Regions from separate parts of the Variovorax sp. 54 genome, predicted to be linked through region 1. Evidence: predicted binding sites of a transcription regulator. Region 1 holds the regulator's gene; the other holds the start of a gene.

The links. The regulator NrdR, encoded in region 1, represses ribonucleotide reductase genes. The targets are predictions, from matches to a motif close to CACNANATNTNGTG.
Region 2: a site for NrdR is predicted at 7,412-7,425, ahead of CLU95_RS19375 (ribonucleoside-diphosphate reductase subunit alpha). Genes of this name have one in related genera too.

Annotation. Positions count from the first base shown of each region.
Region 1 covers NZ_PEFF01000001.1:6,155,158-6,164,657, forward strand. The annotation lists gene tolA (cell envelope integrity protein TolA) at 1-803, opposite strand, end outside; gene CLU95_RS28170 (ExbD/TolR family protein) at 807-1,244, opposite strand; gene tolQ (protein TolQ) at 1,279-2,001, opposite strand; gene ybgC (tol-pal system-associated acyl-CoA thioesterase) at 1,998-2,456, opposite strand; gene CLU95_RS28185 (pyridoxal phosphate-dependent aminotransferase) at 2,518-3,705, opposite strand; gene nusB (transcription antitermination factor NusB) at 3,702-4,232, opposite strand; gene ribH (6,7-dimethyl-8-ribityllumazine synthase) at 4,229-4,690, opposite strand; gene ribBA (bifunctional 3,4-dihydroxy-2-butanone-4-phosphate synthase/GTP cyclohydrolase II) at 4,697-5,851, opposite strand; gene CLU95_RS28205 (riboflavin synthase) at 5,848-6,519, opposite strand; gene ribD (bifunctional diaminohydroxyphosphoribosylaminopyrimidine deaminase/5-amino-6-(5-phosphoribosylamino)uracil reductase RibD) at 6,609-7,727, opposite strand; gene nrdR (transcriptional regulator NrdR) at 7,777-8,220, opposite strand; gene glyA (serine hydroxymethyltransferase) at 8,260-9,500, opposite strand, start outside.
Region 2 covers NZ_PEFF01000001.1:4,184,483-4,193,982, forward strand. The annotation lists gene CLU95_RS19355 (zinc-ribbon and DUF3426 domain-containing protein) at 1-1,146, shown strand, start outside; gene CLU95_RS19360 (carbohydrate kinase family protein) at 1,204-2,106, shown strand; gene CLU95_RS19365 (histone H1-like DNA-binding protein) at 2,221-2,781, opposite strand; gene CLU95_RS19370 (ribonucleotide-diphosphate reductase subunit beta) at 2,981-4,171, opposite strand; gene CLU95_RS19375 (ribonucleoside-diphosphate reductase subunit alpha) at 4,384-7,296, opposite strand; gene ampD (1,6-anhydro-N-acetylmuramyl-L-alanine amidase AmpD) at 7,647-8,264, opposite strand; gene CLU95_RS19385 (sigma-54-dependent transcriptional regulator) at 8,251-9,500, opposite strand, start outside.

The sequences.
Region 1 (9,500 bases):
CTGGACTTGGCGAGCTTGACGCCGACGATGGTGCCGTCGGGTGCCAGGTTGACCAGGAACTCGGCCTCGGGGTTGCCGTTCACGCTGTCGGCATCGGGGAAGGTGATGTTCGGGCGCACCTTCTCGGCGATGCGCGCACCGTAGCCACTCGACGGGCCGGTGGTGCGCAGGGCATTGCCCTTCGCGTCTTCGTTGCCGCTGGCGCCGGCCATGCCCTGCATGCGCTTGAGCGTTGCGGCGCGATCCGCGGCCGCCTGCTTGGTGGCCGCTTCAGCCTTCTTCGCTTCAGCCTGCTTGGCCTCGGCCTCCTGCTGCTTTTTCTGGTCGGCCAGTTTCTTCTGTTGCTCTTTCTTGCGCTCGGCTTCGTCTTCGGCGCGCTCCTTGGCCTCGAGCTCTTTCTTCTTTTGCTGCTGGCGCTGCTGTTCGAGCTCGCGCTCTTTTTGCGCTTTCTGTTCCTTGAGCTTCTTCTCGCGCTCCAGCGCGATGTCGGGCGCAGGGGCAGGCGCCGGCTCGGGCGGCTTGACGGCCGGGGGAGGCGGTGGGGGCGGCGCGGGCGCAGGCGGCGGCGGTGCGGGCACGGGGGCCGGCGGCTCCGGCACCGACAGGCGCGGAGCGGCCTGCATCACCGTGGTCGACCACAGCTCGGCATCGACCGCGCCGTCGTCGGCTTCGCTGCGCCAGCGCACCCCCCACGTGAGGGCGGCGATCAGCAGCGCGTGGGCAATGAGCGCGAGCACCACCGCGCGGGGCGTGCCGCGCTGCGGCGGCGGCGCGAACTCGGGGCGATCCAGGGCGAGCGACATGCCTTATTTGCCGCCCGTGGTCGTGACCGACAGCCCCACGCGCTCGATGCCGCTGCGCTTGAGCTGGTTCATCGCCTTCACGACGGTTTCGTACTTCACCGACTTGTCGGCGCTGATGACCACGGGGCGCTGGGCGTCGCCGCCTTGCGCGGCCTTGGCCGCAGAGCCGATTTGCGTCATGGGAATCGACGCGCCGCCGGTGCCGGTGGACGGGTCTTTCTTGATCTGCACTTCGTCGTCGCTCTTGATGACGATCTCGATGGGCTTGTCGGGCTGCTTGTTGGCACGATCGACCGTCGGCAGGTTGATCACGCTCGGCGTGATGAGCGGTGCCGTGACCATGAAGATGATCAGCAGCACCAGCATCACGTCGATGAACGGGACCATGTTGATCTCGTTGATCGTGCGGCGGCCGCGGCCCCGGGATGAAACGGCAGGCATGTCGTCGCGTCCTTTGTCTTGTGCGCGCCGCTCTTCAGCGGTTCGCGGCGGTGACCGAGGCGGCGGGCGTCACGGCGCCGGGGTTGGCCGAGAGGTTGCGCTGCAGGATGTTGGAGAACTCTTCGATGTAGGTCTCCAGGGCGATGGCGATCTTGTCGATCTCGCGCGCGAAGCGGTTGTAGCCGACCACCGCGGGAATGGCGGCGAACAGGCCGATGGCCGTGGCCACCAGCGCTTCGGCAATGCCGGGCGCCACGGTGGCCAGCGTCACCTGCGTGAGGGCGGCCAGGCCGGTGAAGGCATGCATGATCCCCCAGACCGTGCCGAACAGGCCCACGTACGGCGACACCGAACCGACGGTGGCCAGGAACGACAGGTTCTGCTCGGCCGCATCCAGCTCGCGCTGGAAGCTCGCGCGCATGGCGCGGCGGGCGCCGTCGAGCAACGTGGGCGCATCGGTCACGTGGCGCTCGCGCAGCTTCTGGTACTCGCGCATGCCGGAGGCAAAGATGCGCTCCATGGGGCCGGCGAACTTGGCGTTTTGTGCGGCCGAGGCGAACAGCTCGTTCAGGCTGGTGCCCGACCAGAACTCGCGCTCGAAGTCTTCATTGAGCACACGGATGCGCTTGAGGGAAAAGTACTTGCGGATGATGGCGGCCCAGCTGGCGACCGACACGATCACCAGCAGCAGCACGACCAGTTGCACCACGAAGCTGGCGTGGAGCAGGAGATTGATGATGGAGAGATCTTGGTTCATGGCTTGAAAGGTTGAATCATGGAGCCGCTGGAGTGCTCGAGGGTTCCCGAAACTTGGGCCGGAATGCGCGCAGGGCGCAAGGTGGCGGCGTCCACCCAGCCGATGCGGATCGTGCCTTCGCACAGCAAGACCGGTGCCGCAGCGCCGGTGCGCTCTTGCTCTGTCTTTGATAGCACGCGCTGACCGATTGTCAACGACGCAGTGCCCAATTGTCGGAGTTCGGCTGTAACCAGCAGTTCGTCGTCCAGCCGCGAGGGCCGATGGTATTTGAGCTGCGTTTCGCTCACCACGAACTGGCCGCCGGTGGCTTCCTTGAGCTTGCGCTGCTCGACGCCCAGGGAGCGCAGCCACTCGGTGCGCCCGCGCTCCATGAACTTCAGGTAGTTGGCATAGAACACGATGCCGCCGGCGTCGGTGTCTTCCCAGTAAACGCGAATGGGAAACTCGAAAGTCACTGGCATGCCTCCGTGCTTCGCACTGCGGGGCGAGCTTGCTTGGGGCGGCCCGGCGCTACGCTCATTGCGCGATCATGGCCCGCAGGCGCTCGACCGCTTCCTGCAGGTGCGCCATCGAACTGGCGGTGGAGAAGCGCACGAACTTCGCGGTCTCTGCCGTGCCGAAGTCGCGGCCGGGTGTCACGGCCAGGTGGGCGCGCTTCATGGTTTCGAAGGCGAAGTCCCAGCTGCCCGAGATGCCGAGCTTGTCGGCCACGCTGGTGCAGTCGGCCCAGGCGTAGAACGCACCGTCGGGCACCACGGGCACGTTCAGGCCCAGGGCGTTCAGTTGCGGAATGAACCAGTCGCGGCGCGCCTTGAACTCGGCGCGGCGGCGTTCGTACTCGGCGATGCTCTCGGCCTCGAAGCAGGCCAGCGCGGCGTACTGCGACACCGTGCTCGCGCAGATGAAGAGGTTCTGCGCCAGGCGCTCGACCACCGGCACCAGCACTTCGGGCACCACCAGCCAGCCGAGGCGCCAGCCGGTCATGTTGAAGTACTTGCTGAAGCTGTTGATGCTGATGACGTTGTCGTCGATGGCCAGTGCGGTCTGCCCGAAGGCGTCGTCGTACGAGAGGCCAAGGTAGATCTCGTCGATCAGCGTGATGCCGCCGCGCTGCGACACCACCTCGTGGATGCGGCGCAGCTCGTCGGGCGCAATCGAGGTGCCGGTCGGGTTCGAGGGCGAGGCCAGCAACACGCCGCGTGTCTTGTCGGTCCACGCGGCCTCGACCTTGGCGGCGGTGAGCTGAAAGCGCTCTTCGGCCGTGGTCGGCACCAGCACGGCCTTGCCGTCTGCAGCGCTCACGAAGTGGCGGTTGCAGGGGTAGCTCGGGTCGGGCAGCAGGATCTCGTCGCCCGATTCGATGAGCGCGAGGCAGGCCAGCTGCAGCGCAGCCGAGGCGCCGGCCGTGACGACGATGCGGCGGGCCGGCACGTCGACGTTGAAGCGCTGCTTGTACCAGCCGCTGATGCGTTCGCGCAGGTGGTCCAGGCCGGTGGCCTGCGTGTACTGCGTGGCGCCGGCGCGCACGGCGCGGGCGGCGGCTTCCTGCACGAGCGGCGGGGCGGTGAAGTCAGGCTCGCCGATGTTCAGGAAGATCATCGGACGGTCGGTGTGGGCCACTTCGCGGGCGAGCACACCGGCGGCTTTCGCCACCTCCATCACGTAAAACGGTTCGATGCGCTGCGCGCGCGTCGAGATCCTCATGGACGCGCCTTGCCCGACGCCCGGTCGGCTTCCACTTCGAGCGGACGCAGCTGCGGCGCCAGGCCGTTGAGCACCGCGTTCACGTACTTGTGGCCGTCGGTGCCGCCGAATTCCTTGGCGAGTTCGATGCACTCGTTCAGCACCACGCGCCACGGCACGTCGGGGCAGTTCTGGAACTCGTACACGCCGATCCACATCACGGCGTGTTCGATGGGCGAGATTTCGGTGAACTTGCGGTCCAGCAGCGGCAGGATCAGCGCGTCGAGCTGCTCGGCGCCGTTGATCGAGCCGTGCAGCAGCGCGTCGTAGTGCGCCGCGTCGGCCTTGTGGAAGCCCGCGAGGTCGCGCGTGAAGTGGTCGATGTCGGTCGGGTCGTTGCGGCCCACCAGGTGCTGGTAGAGCGCCTGCAGCGCGAACTCGCGCGCGCGGCTGCGGTTTGACTTGGCCGCGGCCTTGCGAACGCCCGTGCTCGTGAGGCCGGTGCGCGACTGGCGGGATTTGGCGGACTTGGAGGTGTCTTCGGTCATGAAAGGGTGGCCAGCAGTTGTGCCATCTCGACCGCCACCTGGGCTGCGTCGCGGCCCTTGTCGGTCTGGCGGGCGACGGCCTGTTCGAGGTTTTCGGTCGTGAGGATCGCGTTGGCGATGGGCAGGCGGTAGTCGAGTGCGACGCGGCTCACGCTCGCGCCCGATTCGTTGGCCACCAGTTCGAAGTGGTAGGTCTCGCCGCGGATGATGCAGCCCAGCGCCACGAGCGCGTGGTAGCCGCCGCGCTCGGCAAGCGCCTGCAGCGCCACCGGCACTTCGAGCGCACCGGGCACCTGCACGTGATGGATGTCGGACGCGGTCACGCCGAGCGCTTCGAGCTCCGACAGGCAGGCCGTGGCCAGTGCGTCTGTGATGTCGGCGTTGAAGCGCGCCTGCACGATGCCGATGCGCAGACCCTTGCCGTTGAGCGTGGTCGCGCCCTTGTTTGAACCTTGCATGGTCGTTCAGTCTTTCGTGAGGTAACCGGCGATTTCGAGGCCGAAGCCGGCGGCCATGCTCGGCATGCGACGCGGCGCGCCGAGCAGGTTCATCTTGTGCACACCGCATTCGCGCAGGATCTGCGCGCCGATGCCGTAGTTGCGCAGGTCCATGCGGCCGCGCTCGGGGGCTTGCGCCGGGCGCGCGGTGCCGTCGAACTGCGACAGCAGCTCGGCCGCGCTTTCGCCGCAGTTCAGCAGCACGGCCACGCCCTTGCCTTCGTTCGCGATGTGCGAAAGGCTGGCGTCCAGGCTCCAGGAGTGCATCGGGCGGTTGACCTCGAGCGCGTCGAGCACCGACAGCGGCTCGTGCACGCGCACCGACACCGTGTCTTCGGGCGCCCACTGGCCGCGCACCAGCGCCAGGTGCACGCCGCGGCTGGGCTTGTCGATGAAGGCGTGGGCCGTGAAGGTGCCCCAGTTGGTCTGGATCTCGCGGCAACCGACTTTTTCGACCAGCGATTCGACGCGGCTGCGGTGCTCGATGAGCGCGGCGATGGTGCCGATCTTGAGGCCGTGCTCGGCCGCGAAGATCTGCAGGTCGGGCAGGCGGGCCATCGTGCCGTCTTCGTTCATCACTTCGCAGATCACCGAGGCGGGCGAGCAGCCGGCCATGGCGGCGAGGTCGCAGCCGGCTTCGGTGTGGCCGGCGCGCATGAGCACGCCGCCGTCCACCGCCTGCAGCGGGAAGATGTGGCCGGGCTGCACGAGGTCGGCGGCCACGGCGTTGCGCGCCACGGCGGCCTGCACGGTGCGCGCGCGGTCGGCGGCCGAGATGCCGGTGGTCACGCCTTCGGCCGCCTCGATGGAGACGGTGAAGGCGGTCGAGTGCTTGGCGCCGTTGCGCTGGACCATCGGCGGCAGCTGCAGCCGCTCGCACATCTCGCGCGAGAGCGTGAGGCAGATCAGGCCGCGCGCGTGGCGTGCCATGAAGTTGATGGATTCGGCGGTGATGTGATCGGCGGCGATGACGATGTCGCCTTCGTTCTCGCGGTCTTCCTCGTCCACGAGGATGACCATGCGGCCGGCGGCCAGTTCGGCCACGATGTCTTCGACCGGGGAGATCGGTGCGGGTGCACGGTCGGCGCGCGAGGCGCCGATCGGCGTGACGGAGGCGTTCATTTCGAAGTGTCCTTGGGAGACGTGGGAGACGTCAAAGAGGGGGTGAGCATGCCGGCCTGAAGCATGCGCTCCACGTAGCGCGCCACGGTGTCGATTTCGAGGTTGACCTTCGAGCCGGTTTTCAGGCCGCCGAGGGAGGTGTTTTCCACGGTGTGCGGGATCAGGTTGATGCTGACCTCGGCGCCGTCGGCAATGTCGGCCACGGTGTTGACCGTGAGACTCACGCCGTTGATGGTGATGGAGCCTTTGTAGGCCAGGAAGCGTGCGAGCGCGGGCGGTGCGACCACGCGCAGCTCCCAGCTTTCGCCGACCGGCGCGAAGAAGCTCACGTGGCCGATGCCGTCCACGTGGCCCGAGACGATGTGGCCGCCGAGGCGGTCGCTCGCTCGCAGGGCCTTCTCGAGGTTGATGCGGCTGCCTTCGTCGGTCAGGCCGGCCGTCTTGTCGAGGGACTCCGCGGAAATGTCGATGGTGAATTGCCCGCGTTCAGGTGCGAGCGTGGTGACCGTCATGCAGGCGCCGTTGAGCGCGATGCTGTCGCCGAGCCCGACGTCGTCGAGGTAGCCGTCGGGCACCTCGATGCTGAGTCGCTTGCCGTAGGAGGAGGAGGTGCCGAGGTCGTGGATGGCGGCGATGCGCCCCACGCCGGTGATGATTCCGGTGAACATTCGCACATTTTCGCAGACATCGAGGGGTCTTCGGCCCGAAGGGCCGGTTTGTTGCGGCGGCGAATGTGCCGCGCCGCCGCGGCGGCGGCTCAGAAGCGGTCGCGGCCGGCAACGCGTGCGACGATGCGCAGGTCGGGCCCGAGCATGTCCACCGACTGGAATTCGAGCGGCAGAGCGCCGGTCAGCGAGGTGAGCGGGCCGTCGGCATGCAGGTGGCTGGCGATGTCGAGCCCGCTGCCGATCAGCTTGGGGGCCAGGTACACCAGCAGCTCGTCCACGCAGCCTTCGCGCAGCAGCGAGCCGTTGAGCTTGTGGCCCGATTCGACGTGCAGCTCATTGACGCCGCGCGCCGCGAGGTCCTGGAGCATCGCGGGCAGGTCGACCTTGCCGTGCAGGTTGGGCAGGCAGGTGATGGTGGCGCCGCGGGCTTCGAGCGCGGCCGCCTTTTCTTCGTTGTGCCGGCTGGCAGCGTAGATCCAGACAGCGCGGCCAGCTATGAAAATGTGAGCGTCGGGCGAGGTCTGGAGGTGGCTGTCGACCACGACGAGGTGCGGCTGGCGCGGCGTGTCGACCAGGCGCACGTCCAGGCGCGGGTTGTCTTCGAGCAGCGTGCCGACACCGGTCAGCATGGCGCCGGTGCGGGCCCGCCAGGCATGGCCGTCGGTGCGCGCGGCCTCGCCGGTGATCCACTGGCTCACGCCGTTCTGCAGGCCGGTGCGGCCGTCGAGCGAGGCCGCAATCTTCATGCGAACCCAGGGCTGCTTGCGGACCATGCGGCTGAAGAAGCCGATGTTGAGCTCGCGGGATTCCTCCGCGCCCGGTCCGACTTCGACCTCGACGCCCGCCGCACGCAGTCGCGCGAAGCCCTGTCCCGCCACGAGCGGATTCGGATCGGCCAGCGAGGCCACGACGCGACGCACGCCGGCGGCGACGAGTGCGTCGCAGCAGGGGCCGGTGCGGCCGTGGTGGGAGCAGGGTTCGAGCGTGACGTAGGCGGTGGCGCCCGCGGTCGAATGGCCCTGGGCCTGCGCGTCGCGCAGCGCCATCACCTCGGCGTGTGGGCCGCCGGCTTGTTGGGTGTGGCCCTGGCCGATCACACGGCCTTCGGCGTCGCAGAGCACGCACCCGACGCGCGGGTTCGGGTCGGTCAGGCGGATCGCGGAGGCGGCGAGCCGCAGAGCGGTTGCGATGTGTTCGGAGGAGGGCATGGGAGCGAAGCGGGAAAAAGGGCGAGGGCGGCGCGAGGCGGCGCCCCGCTCAGATGTCGCGCAGCAGCTGCCGGAACTCGTCCACGTCCTCGAAGCTGCGGTACACCGAGGCAAAGCGCACGTAGGCGACCTTGTCGAGTTTCTTGAGTTCACGCATCACGAGTTCGCCGACCTTGGTCGAATCGATTTCGCGCAGGCCGCTGGCCAGCAGCTTCTGCTCGATGCGCAGCAGGGCGTTGTCGATCTGCTCGATGCTCACGGGGCGCTTGCGCAGCGCTAGCATCATCGAGGCGCGGACCTTGGTCGAGTCGAAGTCGGCGCGGCTGCCGTCCTTCTTGACCACGACGGGGAAGTTGACGTCCGGGCGCTCATACGTGGTGAAGCGCTTGTCGCAGGCGCTGCACTGGCGGCGCCTGCGGACGAAGTCGGCGTCTTCCGAAACGCGGGTCTCGACGACCTGCGTTTCGAGATGACCGCAAAAAGGGCATTTCATGCGGCCAGTGCTTCTCTTCTTCTGTTATTTGCTACGAAATCAACGGTAGACAGGGAAGCGGCTCGTCAAGGCGTGAACCTTGGCGCGCACCGCGTCGATGTTCGCCGCGTCGCGCGGGTTCTCGAGCACGTCGGCCACCAGGTTCGCCGTGATGCGGGCCTCTTCGTCCTTGAAACCGCGCGTGGTCATGGCGGGGGTGCCGATGCGCACGCCGCTGGTGACCATCGGCTTTTCCGGGTCGTTGGGGATCGCGTTCTTGTTGATCGTCATGTGGGCGGCGCCCAGCACGGCTTCGGCTTCCTTGCCGGTGATGCCCTTGGCGCGCAGGTCGACCAGCATGACGTGGCTTTCGGTGCGTCCGCTCACGATGCGCAGGCCGCGCTCAATGAGGGTGTCGGCCACGATCTGGGCGTTCTTGACCACCTGTTGCTGGTAGGCCTTGAACTCGGGCGTCATGGCTTCCTTGAACGCGACGGCCTTGGCGGCAATCACGTGCATCAGCGGGCCGCCTTGCAGGCCGGGGAAGATGGCGCTGTTGATCGCCTTCTCGTGCTGCGACTTCATCAAAATGATGCCGCCGCGCGGGCCGCGCAGGCTCTTGTGCGTGGTCGAGGTCACGATGTCGGCGTGCGGCACCGGGTTGGGGTACACGCCCGCAGCCACGAGGCCTGCGTAATGGGCGATGTCGACCATGAAGATCGCGCCGACGTCCTTGGCCACCTTGGCGAAGCGCTCGAAGTCGATGTGCAGCGAGTAGGCCGAGGCGCCTGCAATGATCAGCTTGGGCATGTGCTCATGCGCCTTGCGTTCCATTGCGTCGTAGTCGATGGCTTCGTTGGCGTCCAGGCCGTAGCTCACCACGTTGAACCACTTGCCGCTCATGTTGAGAGGCATGCCGTGGGTCAGGTGGCCGCCTTCGGCCAGGCTCATGCCCATGATGGTGTCGCCGGGCTTCAGGAAGGCGAGCATCACGGCTTCGTTGGCCGAGGCGCCGCAATGCGGCTGCACGTTGGCGGCATCGGCACCGAATATCTGCTTGACGCGGTCGATGGCCAGTTGCTCGGCCACGTCGACGTGTTCACAGCCGCCGTAGTAGCGCTTGCCCGGGTAGCCTTCGGCGTACTTGTTGGTGAGCTGCGAGCCCTGGGCCTGCATGACGGCCGGCGAGGCGTAGTTCTCGCTGGCGATCAGCTCGATGTGGTGTTCCTGGCGCGCGTTTTCGGCTTGAATCGCGGCCCAGATTTCGGGATCGGTCTGTTCGACCAGGATGTTGCGTTGGT
Region 2 (9,500 bases), 2.0 Mb from region 1:
CGCATCGACCTGACGGCCGTGCGACCCGCTGTCGAGGAAGCGGACTTCCTCGATGACGAACCCGAGTCCCAGGCGTCGCCGCCGGCCCCTCAGGAGGAAGCTGGCCTCTCGACTGCGGCCGTCAACGCCGCGGCGGCCGTCTCTCCGCTGCCTTTCTCGCTGACGCTGCCCGAGCATGGCCTCGCTGCAGACGAGCCCTGGTCCGACCTCGACACCACCGAACCTGCATGGCGTCCGCCCGCGAGTTCGCTGCCGCCGTTTCCGAACATCGACCTGAACCTCGGCGCACCACCACCCGCATCGCCGTCGCCTGCGCCGCCGTTGCCCAACCTGCCGCGCAGCACCGCGCTGCGCGGGTTGGTCGCAGCGACCGGTGAGAACGACGATGGCGCGGCTGGAGAGCGCGAGCAGGAAGAAAAAGACCACGACCAGCTTTTGATCCAGAAGGCGCTGCGCCGTGCGCGCGCCAAGTCGGCCAAGATCGCGAACGCCAAAGCCCGCGACGCGCAACACGAAGAGGCCGTCGCGCCGCTGCCGGGCCCAGGCATCCGCGCCGAAGGCGAACCGGACTTCTCGCTCTCCGCGGCCTTCGAGGCGCCCGAGGATCACCCCTTCGCCGAAGAAGACGAGCCCGTTGAAAAGCCTCTTGGCTTCTGGCAGCGCAAGGGCGTGCGTCGTCTGCTCGTGGTGCTGGCCGTGCTCGCGGCCCTGGTCCTCCTCGTGCAGGTCGTTCGCCACGAACGGGACGGCATCGTGGCGCGCCAGCCGAACCTGCGGCCAGCCCTGTCGGCGCTGTGCCAGTACACCGGCTGCGAGCTCGCGGCGCTGCGCCAGATCGGCGACATCGTGATCGAAGGCGCGGCCTTCGCGCGCGAGAAGAGCGGCGGCAACGACTACCGGTTGAGCTTCACCTTGCGCAATGCCGCGACCGTACCGCTTGCCATGCCGGCCATCGAGCTGTCGCTGCTCGACACGCAGGAACAAGCGGTTGTGCGGCGCGTGCTGACGCCCACGGACTACGGCGCGCCGGGCGTGCTGGCGGCGCGTGCCGACCGCGCGGCTTCGCTGCCGCTGACCTTGTCGGCCAACGAAGCGGCGGCGCTGCCCCCGATCGCGGGTTACCGCGTCGAAGCTTTCTATCCCTGAGCGGAGCGCCGACACGCGCGCCGTTCTTTCCTTTCTCATCCAACCTACGGTCCACCCATGGCAGCAGTGATTTGCGGTTCCCTCGCGTTCGACACCATCATGACTTTCGAGGGCCGGTTCGCCGACCAGATCCTGCCGGACCAGCTGCACATCCTGAATGTGTCGTTCCTGGTGCCGGGCCTGCGTCGTGACTTCGGCGGCTGCGCCGGCAACATCGCCTACAGCCTCAACGCACTCGGCGGCACAGCGCTGCCGATGGCCACGCTGGGCAGCGACGGCGCCGACTATGCCGAGCGCATGCGCACGCTGGGTATCAGCACGGAGTTCGTGCGTCAGCTCGACGGCACGTTCACCGCGCAGGCGATGATCATGAACGACACGGACAACAATCAGATCACGGCGTTCCACCCCGGCGCGATGCAGCAGGCGCACGTCACGAAGGTGGTGGCGCGCGAAGACATCAAGCTCGGCATCATCGCGCCCGACGGCCGCGACGCGATGCTGCAGCACGCCGAGCAGTTCGCCGCCGCCGGCATTCCCTTCGTGTTCGATCCGGGCCAGGGCCTGCCGATGTTCGACGGCGACGCGCTGCGTCACTTCATCGAGCTTGCGAGCTGGGTCGTGGTCAACGACTACGAAGGCAAGATGCTGTCGCAGCGCACCGGCTGGAGCCTGGCCGAGATCTCGCAACGCGTGCGCGGCCTCGTGGTCACGCTGGCTGCTGAGGGCTGCGAGGTGTGGACGAAGGGTGAACGCGAGCACGTGCCCGGCGTGACACCCACGGCGGTCATCGAGCCCACGGGTTGCGGCGACGCATGGCGCGGCGGCCTGCTGTACGGCCTGGAAAAGGAATGGCCACTGGCGCGCTGCGCAGCGCTCGGTAACCACATCGGTGCGCTCAAGATCGCGCAACGCGGACCGCAGAACTACCAGATCGATCGCGCGGCGCTCGACCTGTGATTCGCTGACTGGCCCGCATCGCTTCGGCGATGCGGCCACAGCGGGCGCCCATGAAAAAAGCCCGGCACCTTGCGGTACCGGGCTCTATGCCTTTCAGGGCCGCTGAGAATTCACTCAGGGCTTGCTGGCCGTCGGAAACGGCCAGGCTGCCTGGGGATTCAGCGTCGTTTGCGCCGCAGGGGCAGGCGCTACGGCAGCCTTCGCAGGCGCGGCGGCCTTCTTGGCAGCAGGCTTCTTGGCAGCAGCGGCAGGCTTGGCAGCGGGCTTTTTCGCGGCTTTCTTGGCCGCAGCCTTCTTGGCAGGGGCCTTCTTGGCGGCAGCCTTCTTCGCAGGCGCCTTCTTGGCAGCAGCCTTCTTGGCAGGCGCCTTCTTCGCTACGGCCTTCTTGGCAGGGGCTTTCTTGGCGGCGGCCTTCTTTGCCGGAGCCTTCTTGGCAGCGGCCTTCTTCGCCGGTGCAGCCTTCTTCGCTACGACCTTCTTGGCTGCAACCTTCTTGGCCGCGACCTTCTTTGCCGGAGCCTTCTTCGCTACGACCTTCTTGGCGACAGCCTTCTTAGCCGGAGCCTTCTTGGCAGCGACCTTCTTTGCCGGAGCCTTCTTCGCGGCGACAGCCTTCTTTGCCGGAGCCTTCTTTGCAGCGACCTTCTTGGTCGGCGCTTTCTTTGCAGTTGCCATTTCTATTTCTCCTTGATCAAGTTGAAAAAATCAACCTATTGAAGCACTCCACGCGCGTTGGGAGCGTGAAGCGATTCATGGCGTTGGAATCTGAGCCCCAGCACCATGAACACCTGAGCCCTCGTCCATGCCGCGCTCTGTGGCGCGGTCGGTGGCAAGGGCAATTCTTGAATTCATGAATTGTTGTGTATCGAAAAATTCAATCCCAGGAGAGCGCACCACCCGACTGGTACTCGATCACGCGGGTTTCGAAAAAGTTGCGCTCTTTCTTCAGGTCAATCATTTCGCTCATCCAGGGGAACGGGTTTTCCTCGTTCGGGAAGAGCGTTTCGAGGCCGATCTGCTGCGCGCGCCGGTTGGCGATGTAGCGCAGGTAGCCCTTGAACATGGAGGCGTTCATGCCGAGCACGCCGCGCGGCATGGTGTCTTCGGCGTATTTGTATTCGAGCTCGACGGCCTTCATGAAGAGGTCCTTGATCTCGGCCTTGAACTCTGCGGTCCAAAGGCCGGGATTCTCGAGCTTGAGCTGGTTGATCAGGTCGATGCCGAAATTGCAGTGCATCGACTCGTCGCGCAGGATGTACTGGTACTGCTCGGCGGCGCCGGTCATCTTGTTCTGGCGGCCCAGCGCAAGAATTTGCGTGAAGCCGACGTAGAAGAAGAGGCCTTCCATCAGGCAGGCGAACACGATGAGCGACTTGAGCAGCGTCTGGTCGGTCTCGTGCGTGCCGGTCTTGAAGAGCGGGTCGCTGATGGCGTCGATGAACGGGAGCAGGAACTGGTCCTTCTCGCGGATCGACTGCACTTCGTTGTAGGCGTTGAAGATCTCGCTCTCGTCCAGGCCGAGCGACTCGACGATGTACTGGTACGCGTGCGTGTGGATCGCTTCTTCAAATGCCTGGCGCAGCAGGAACTGGCGGCACTCGGGGGCCGTGATGTGGCGGTAGGTGCCCAGCACGATGTTGTTGGCGGCGAGCGAATCGGCGGTCACGAAGAAGCCGAGGTTGCGCTTGACGATGCGGCGCTCGTCTTCGGTCAGGCCGTTCGGGTCTTTCCACAACGCGATGTCACGCGTCATGTTCACTTCCTGCGGCATCCAGTGGTTGGCGCAGGTGGCGAGGTACTTTTCCCAAGCCCACTTGTACTTGAACGGCACCAGCTGGTTGACGTCGGTCTGGCCGTTGATGATCCGCTTGTCGGAAGCCTTGACGCGCTGGCCTGCAGCGGCAGCCACCGGTGCGGTGGCAGTGGCGGGTTGTGCAAGCGACGAAGTCGGAGCGGCGACCGCGCGACCTGCGGAAGAACCGCTGGTCGATGCGTGGTGCTGCTGCAATCCTTGTTGCATATCCTTTGGTAAGGAGGGCTTGACTTCTTCGTCCCAGGTCAACATAGAAAAATCCAATGCGCAATTATCGGAGCAACGATGTGAGTTGCAAAGTGCTCGTTCACATCGTGCGCCATTTATGGGGTTGTTATGTTGCTCGCATGCATCGCGCGACGTCAGTCAATGCCTTGATTGATTGAACGTCGCGCGCTTTTTACTTGTGCGAGCACCTCGCTGATCGATCGAAGCGTCTGGTGTGTTGACGCTTCACTTGCACATCACTGGCAGGCTTCGCAGGTCGGATCGTCGACACCGCAGAACGCGATGTCGGTGGCGGGCATTGCGCTCATCTGTGCCTGCGCTGCAGCAGCGGCGGCTTCGAGTGCGCTCATGCCCGAGGGTGCGTCGTTGCCCGACGACACCGCGTTGAGACGGCCCGATTGCACCGTCGACTTTTCTGCGTGCGTCGCGCTCTGCGTGCGCAGGTAGTACGTGGTCTTCAGGCCGCGCAGCCACGCGAGCTTGTAGGTGTCGTCGAGCTTCTTGCCCGAGGCGCCGGCCATGTAGATGTTCAGCGACTGCGCCTGGTCGATCCACTTCTGGCGACGCGAGGCGGCTTCGACGAGCCACGTGGTTTCGACTTCGAACGCGGTGGCGTACAGCGCCTTCACGTCTTGCGGCACGCGGTCGATGGGGCGCAGCGAACCGTCGAAGTGCTTCAGGTCCATGACCATCACGTCGTCCCACAGGCCCAGGCGCTTCAGGTCGCGCACCAGGTAGTGGTTGATGACGGTGAACTCGCCCGACAGGTTCGACTTGACCGACAGGTTGCCGAAGCAGGGTTCGATGGAAGCGTCAACGCCGATGATGTTCGAGATGGTCGCGGTCGGAGCGATGGCCACGCAGTTCGAATTGCGCATGCCCTGGGTCTTGATCTTCTGGCGCAGCGCGTCCCAGTCGAGCGTGGACGAGCGGTCCACTTCGACGTAGCCGCCGCGTGCCTTCTCGAGCAGGTCGAGCGTGTCGATCGGCAGGATGCCCTTGTCCCACAGCGAGCCCTTGTAGCTCGAGTACTTGCCGCGTTCACGTGCCAGGTCGGCCGACGCCGAGTACGCGTGGTAGCAGATGGCTTCCATCGACTCGTCAGCGAACTGCACGGCTTCTTGCGAGGCGTAGGGAATGCGCAGTTCGTACAGCGCGTCCTGGAAGCCCATCAGGCCCAGGCCGACCGGACGGTGGCGCAGGTTGGAGTCGCGCGCCTTCTTCACGGCGTAGTAGTTGATGTCGATCACGTTGTCGAGCATGCGCATCGCGGTCGAGATCGTCTTCTGCAGCTTGACCTGGTCGACCTTGCCGTCCTTCAGATGCTGCAGCAGGTTCACGGAACCCAGGTTGCACACGGCGGTTTCGGTGTCGCTGGTGTTCAGCGTGATCTCGGTGCACAGGTTCGACGAGTGCACCACGCCGGCGTGCTGCTGCGGCGAGCGCACGTTGCAGGCGTCCTTGAACGTGATCCAGGGATGGCCGGTCTCGAACAGCATCGTGAGCATCTTGCGCCACAGGTCCGACGCCTGAATGGTGCGCGCGGGCTTGATGTCGCCGCGGGCAGCCTTCTCTTCGTAGGCGACGTAGGCCTTCTCGAAGTCGGCGCCGAACAGGTCGTGCAGGTCAGGCACGTTGGAGGGCGAGAACAGCGTCCAGGTGCCCTTTTCCATCACGCGGCGCATGAAGAGGTCGGGGATCCAGTTGGCGGTGTTCATGTCGTGCGTGCGGCGGCGGTCGTCGCCGGTGTTCTTGCGCAGCTCCAGGAACTCCTCGATGTCGAGGTGCCAGGTTTCCAGGTACGTGCAGACGGCGCCCTTGCGCTTGCCGCCCTGGTTCACGGCCACGGCCGTGTCGTTCACCACCTTCAGGAACGGCACGACGCCTTGCGATTCGCCGTTGGTGCCCTTGATGTGGCTGCCCAGTGCGCGCACGCGGGTCCAGTCGTTGCCCAGGCCGCCGGCGAACTTCGACAGCAGCGCGTTTTCCTTGATCGACTCGTAGATGCCGTCCAGGTCGTCGGGCACGGTGGTCAGGTAGCAGCTGGACAGCTGCGAGCGCAGCGTGCCGGCGTTGAACAGAGTGGGCGTGCTCGACATGAAGTCGAACGACGACAGCACTTCATAGAACTCGATGGCGCGGGCTTCGCGGTCGATTTCGTTCAGCGACAGGCCCATGGCCACGCGCATGAAGAACGCTTGCGGCAGTTCGATGCGCGACTTGCGCACGTGCAGGAAGTAGCGGTCGTACAGCGTCTGCAGGCCGAGGTAGTCGAACTGGTTGTCGCGCTCGGCCTTGAGGGCGGCGCCCAGGCGAGGCAGGTCGTACTGCAGCAGTTTTTCGTCGAGCAGCTCGTTGTCCACGCCCTTCTTGATGAATTGCGGGAAGTAGTCGGCGTAGGCGGTGGCACGGTCGACGGGCATCACTTCGCGGCCGATGATCTCCTTGAAGATCGTGTGCAGCAGCAGGCGCGCGGTGGCGAAGGTGTAGTCGGGGTCCTTCTCGATCAGCGTGCGGGCCGCCAGGATGGAAGCCTTGTAGACCTCGTCCAGCGGCACGCCGTCGTACAGGTTGCGCATCGTCTCGGCAACGATCGGGGCCGCGGTGATGCTGTCGCCCAAGTTTTCGCAGGCCGATTCGATCAGGCCCTTGAGCTCGTTCAGGTCGAGCGCCACGCGCTCGCCGTTGTCGAGCACGTGCAGCACCGGCGCGGCGGGCAGGTCCTGCTCGCCTTGCTTCGAACGCTCCTGGGTGCGGCGTTCGCGGTACAGCACGTAGGCACGTGCGATTTCATGGTGGCCGCCGCGCATCAGGCCGAGCTCGACCTGGTCCTGCACGTCTTCGATGTGGAAGGTGCCGCCGCCCGGACGCGAGCGCACCATGGCGCGGATCACGCCTTGCGTGAGCACGTCGACCGTTTCGCGCACGCTGGCCGACGCCGCGCCCTGGGTGCCATGCACGGCCAGGAAGGCCTTCATCATGGCGATGGCGATCTTGTTCGGTTCGAAGGGAACGACGGCGCCGTTGCGGCGAATGATCTGGTAGTGGGCGAGGTTCTGACCGGTGGGCGAGCCCGCAGTGTCTTGTTGCTGCTGCGGCGTCGCGGGGACGGCGCGGGGGGTCGACGGGGTGTTCAGTGCAGTTTGCATTCGCTTCCTCTCGGTTGTGCAATTCTTGTTGGTTGGCAGCGCCTCGTTGGACGCTGCGTCGGCGTTGGTGCCGAACGGGAGGACACTATATCTAGGGTGTGGAGGGGCTACAACCCACTAGATGTAGTGTTTTGCATCGAATTCAAGCGCTACGGGTAATCCCTTGGAAGGCCGATGTGCCCGGCGATCCCGCGCCAATACTGAGTCATGGTCGCGCAAGCCGCGCGGGGCGGGGCTTGTGGGCCGATTTGGGCCTGCAGGCCGCATGGTTGCTGCGTTGCGCGTCTGCGCTCTCGAGATTGCTGCACTGCGAGCGCAGCGCATCGCGGGTCGCGGGCCGATTGAAAAAATTAGCGCGCCACCACCTGCTCGGGAAACATCTGTGGACTCCAGCCGAGTTGTTCGCGCAGCACGCGCCAGTCGAAACCGGCGCCGGGGTCTTGCTTGCGGCCGGGCGCGATGTGCTCGTGGCCGGCGATGTGGGCGATGGCGCAGTGCTGCGCGAGCGCAGCGCAGAGGCTGGCCAGCGTTTCGTACTGGGCCTCTTCGAAGCGCTCGCCCTCGAGGCCTTCGAGCTCGATGCCGACCGAGTCGTCGTTGCAGTTGGTGCGCCCGCGCCACGACGACACGCCGGCATGCCAGGCGCGGTCCTCGCAGCTCACGAACTGCCAGAGCTCGCCGTTGCGCCGCACATAGAAATGCGAGGACACCTCGAGCCCGCGGATCGACTGGAAGTACGGGTGCGCATCCCAGTCGAGTTGGTTGGTGAAGAGCTGCTGCACGGCGTTGCCGCCGTATTCGCCCGGCGGCAGGCTGATCGAGTGCAGCACGATCAGGTCGGTCTGCGCACCGACGGGGCGCGGGCCGAAGTTGGGCGAGGGCAGGGCCTTGGCGAAGCGGTACCAGCCAGCGCGCCACAAGCCGTCGTCGCCGGCCGGTGTCGCGACGGGGGCGTCAGTCGTCGGCATGCGCGGTGGCACCGTCGTCGCCGTTGGGTGTGGAGATGCCCAGGCGAGCGATGCGGTAGCGGATCTGGCGCAGGCTCATGCCCAACCGCGCGGCAGCGGCCGTGCGGTTGAAGCCGCTTTCGTGCAGCGCGCGCACGAGGATCTCGCGCTCCTGCTGGTCGAGCCAGGCTTGCAGGTCGGAGGGCAGCGGCGGCGGCGCGGGCTTGGGTTCGACGGCCGGTGCCGATGCGGGCGCAGCAACAGCGGCGGTCGCAGCCTCGGTTGGCACGGCGGCAGATTCGTTGCGGGGCGCCGCCGGCATCGTGCCCATCAGGTCGATCTGCAGCTCGTCGCCGTCGTTCAGCGCCACGGCGCGGTGCAGCAGGTTCTCGAGCTCGCGCACGTTGCCGTCGAGCGGGTGCTGGGCCAGGCGCTGCAGCAGCGCGTCGGACAGGCGCGGCGCCGGCAGGCCGCCGTCTTGCGCGATGCGCGCGAGCAGCGCGGTGCACAGCGCGGGCAGGTCTTCGCGGCGCTCGCGCAGCGCGGGCACCGCGATCTCGATCACGTTGAGGCGGTAGAACAGGTCTTGCCGGAAGCGGCCGGCCAGCACTTCGGCGTGCAGATCCTTGTGGGTGGCGCTCACGATGCGCACGTCGACCGCGTCTTCCTGCGTCGAACCGATGGCGCGCACGCTGCGCTCCTGAATGGCGCGCAGCAACTTCGACTGCATGGCCAGCGGCAGGTCGCCGATCTCGTCGAGGAACAGCGTGCCGTCGCGCGCCGCCTGGAAGTAGCCGTCGCGGTCTTGCGAGGAGCCGGTGTACGAGCCCTTCTTGGCGCCGAAGAATTCGGCCTCGAGCAGGTTCTCGGGAATCGCGCCGCAGTTCACCGCGACGAAGGGGCCGTCGCTGCGCTGGCTGCAGCCGTGCACGGCGCGCGCGACCAGCTCCTTGCCGGTGCCCGACTCGCCGCGCACCAGCACCGGCGCCATGCCGCGCGCCACCTTGGCGATGCGCGACTTGACGAGGCGCATCGGGTCGGAGTCGCCGACCAGCCGGTCGAGCGCGGTGGCGCCGCTGCGCGTCACGGACAGCGCATCGGGGCGCTCGCCGCCGTGGCTGGCAGCCTGCGGCGCCGGCTTCTGCGGCACGACCACCGCGGCGCGGTTGGCCTGCACGGCCGACGCCACCACGGCGCGGAACTGCTTCAGGTCGACCGGCTTCGTGAGGTAGTCGAAGGCGCCGGCCTTCAGCGCCT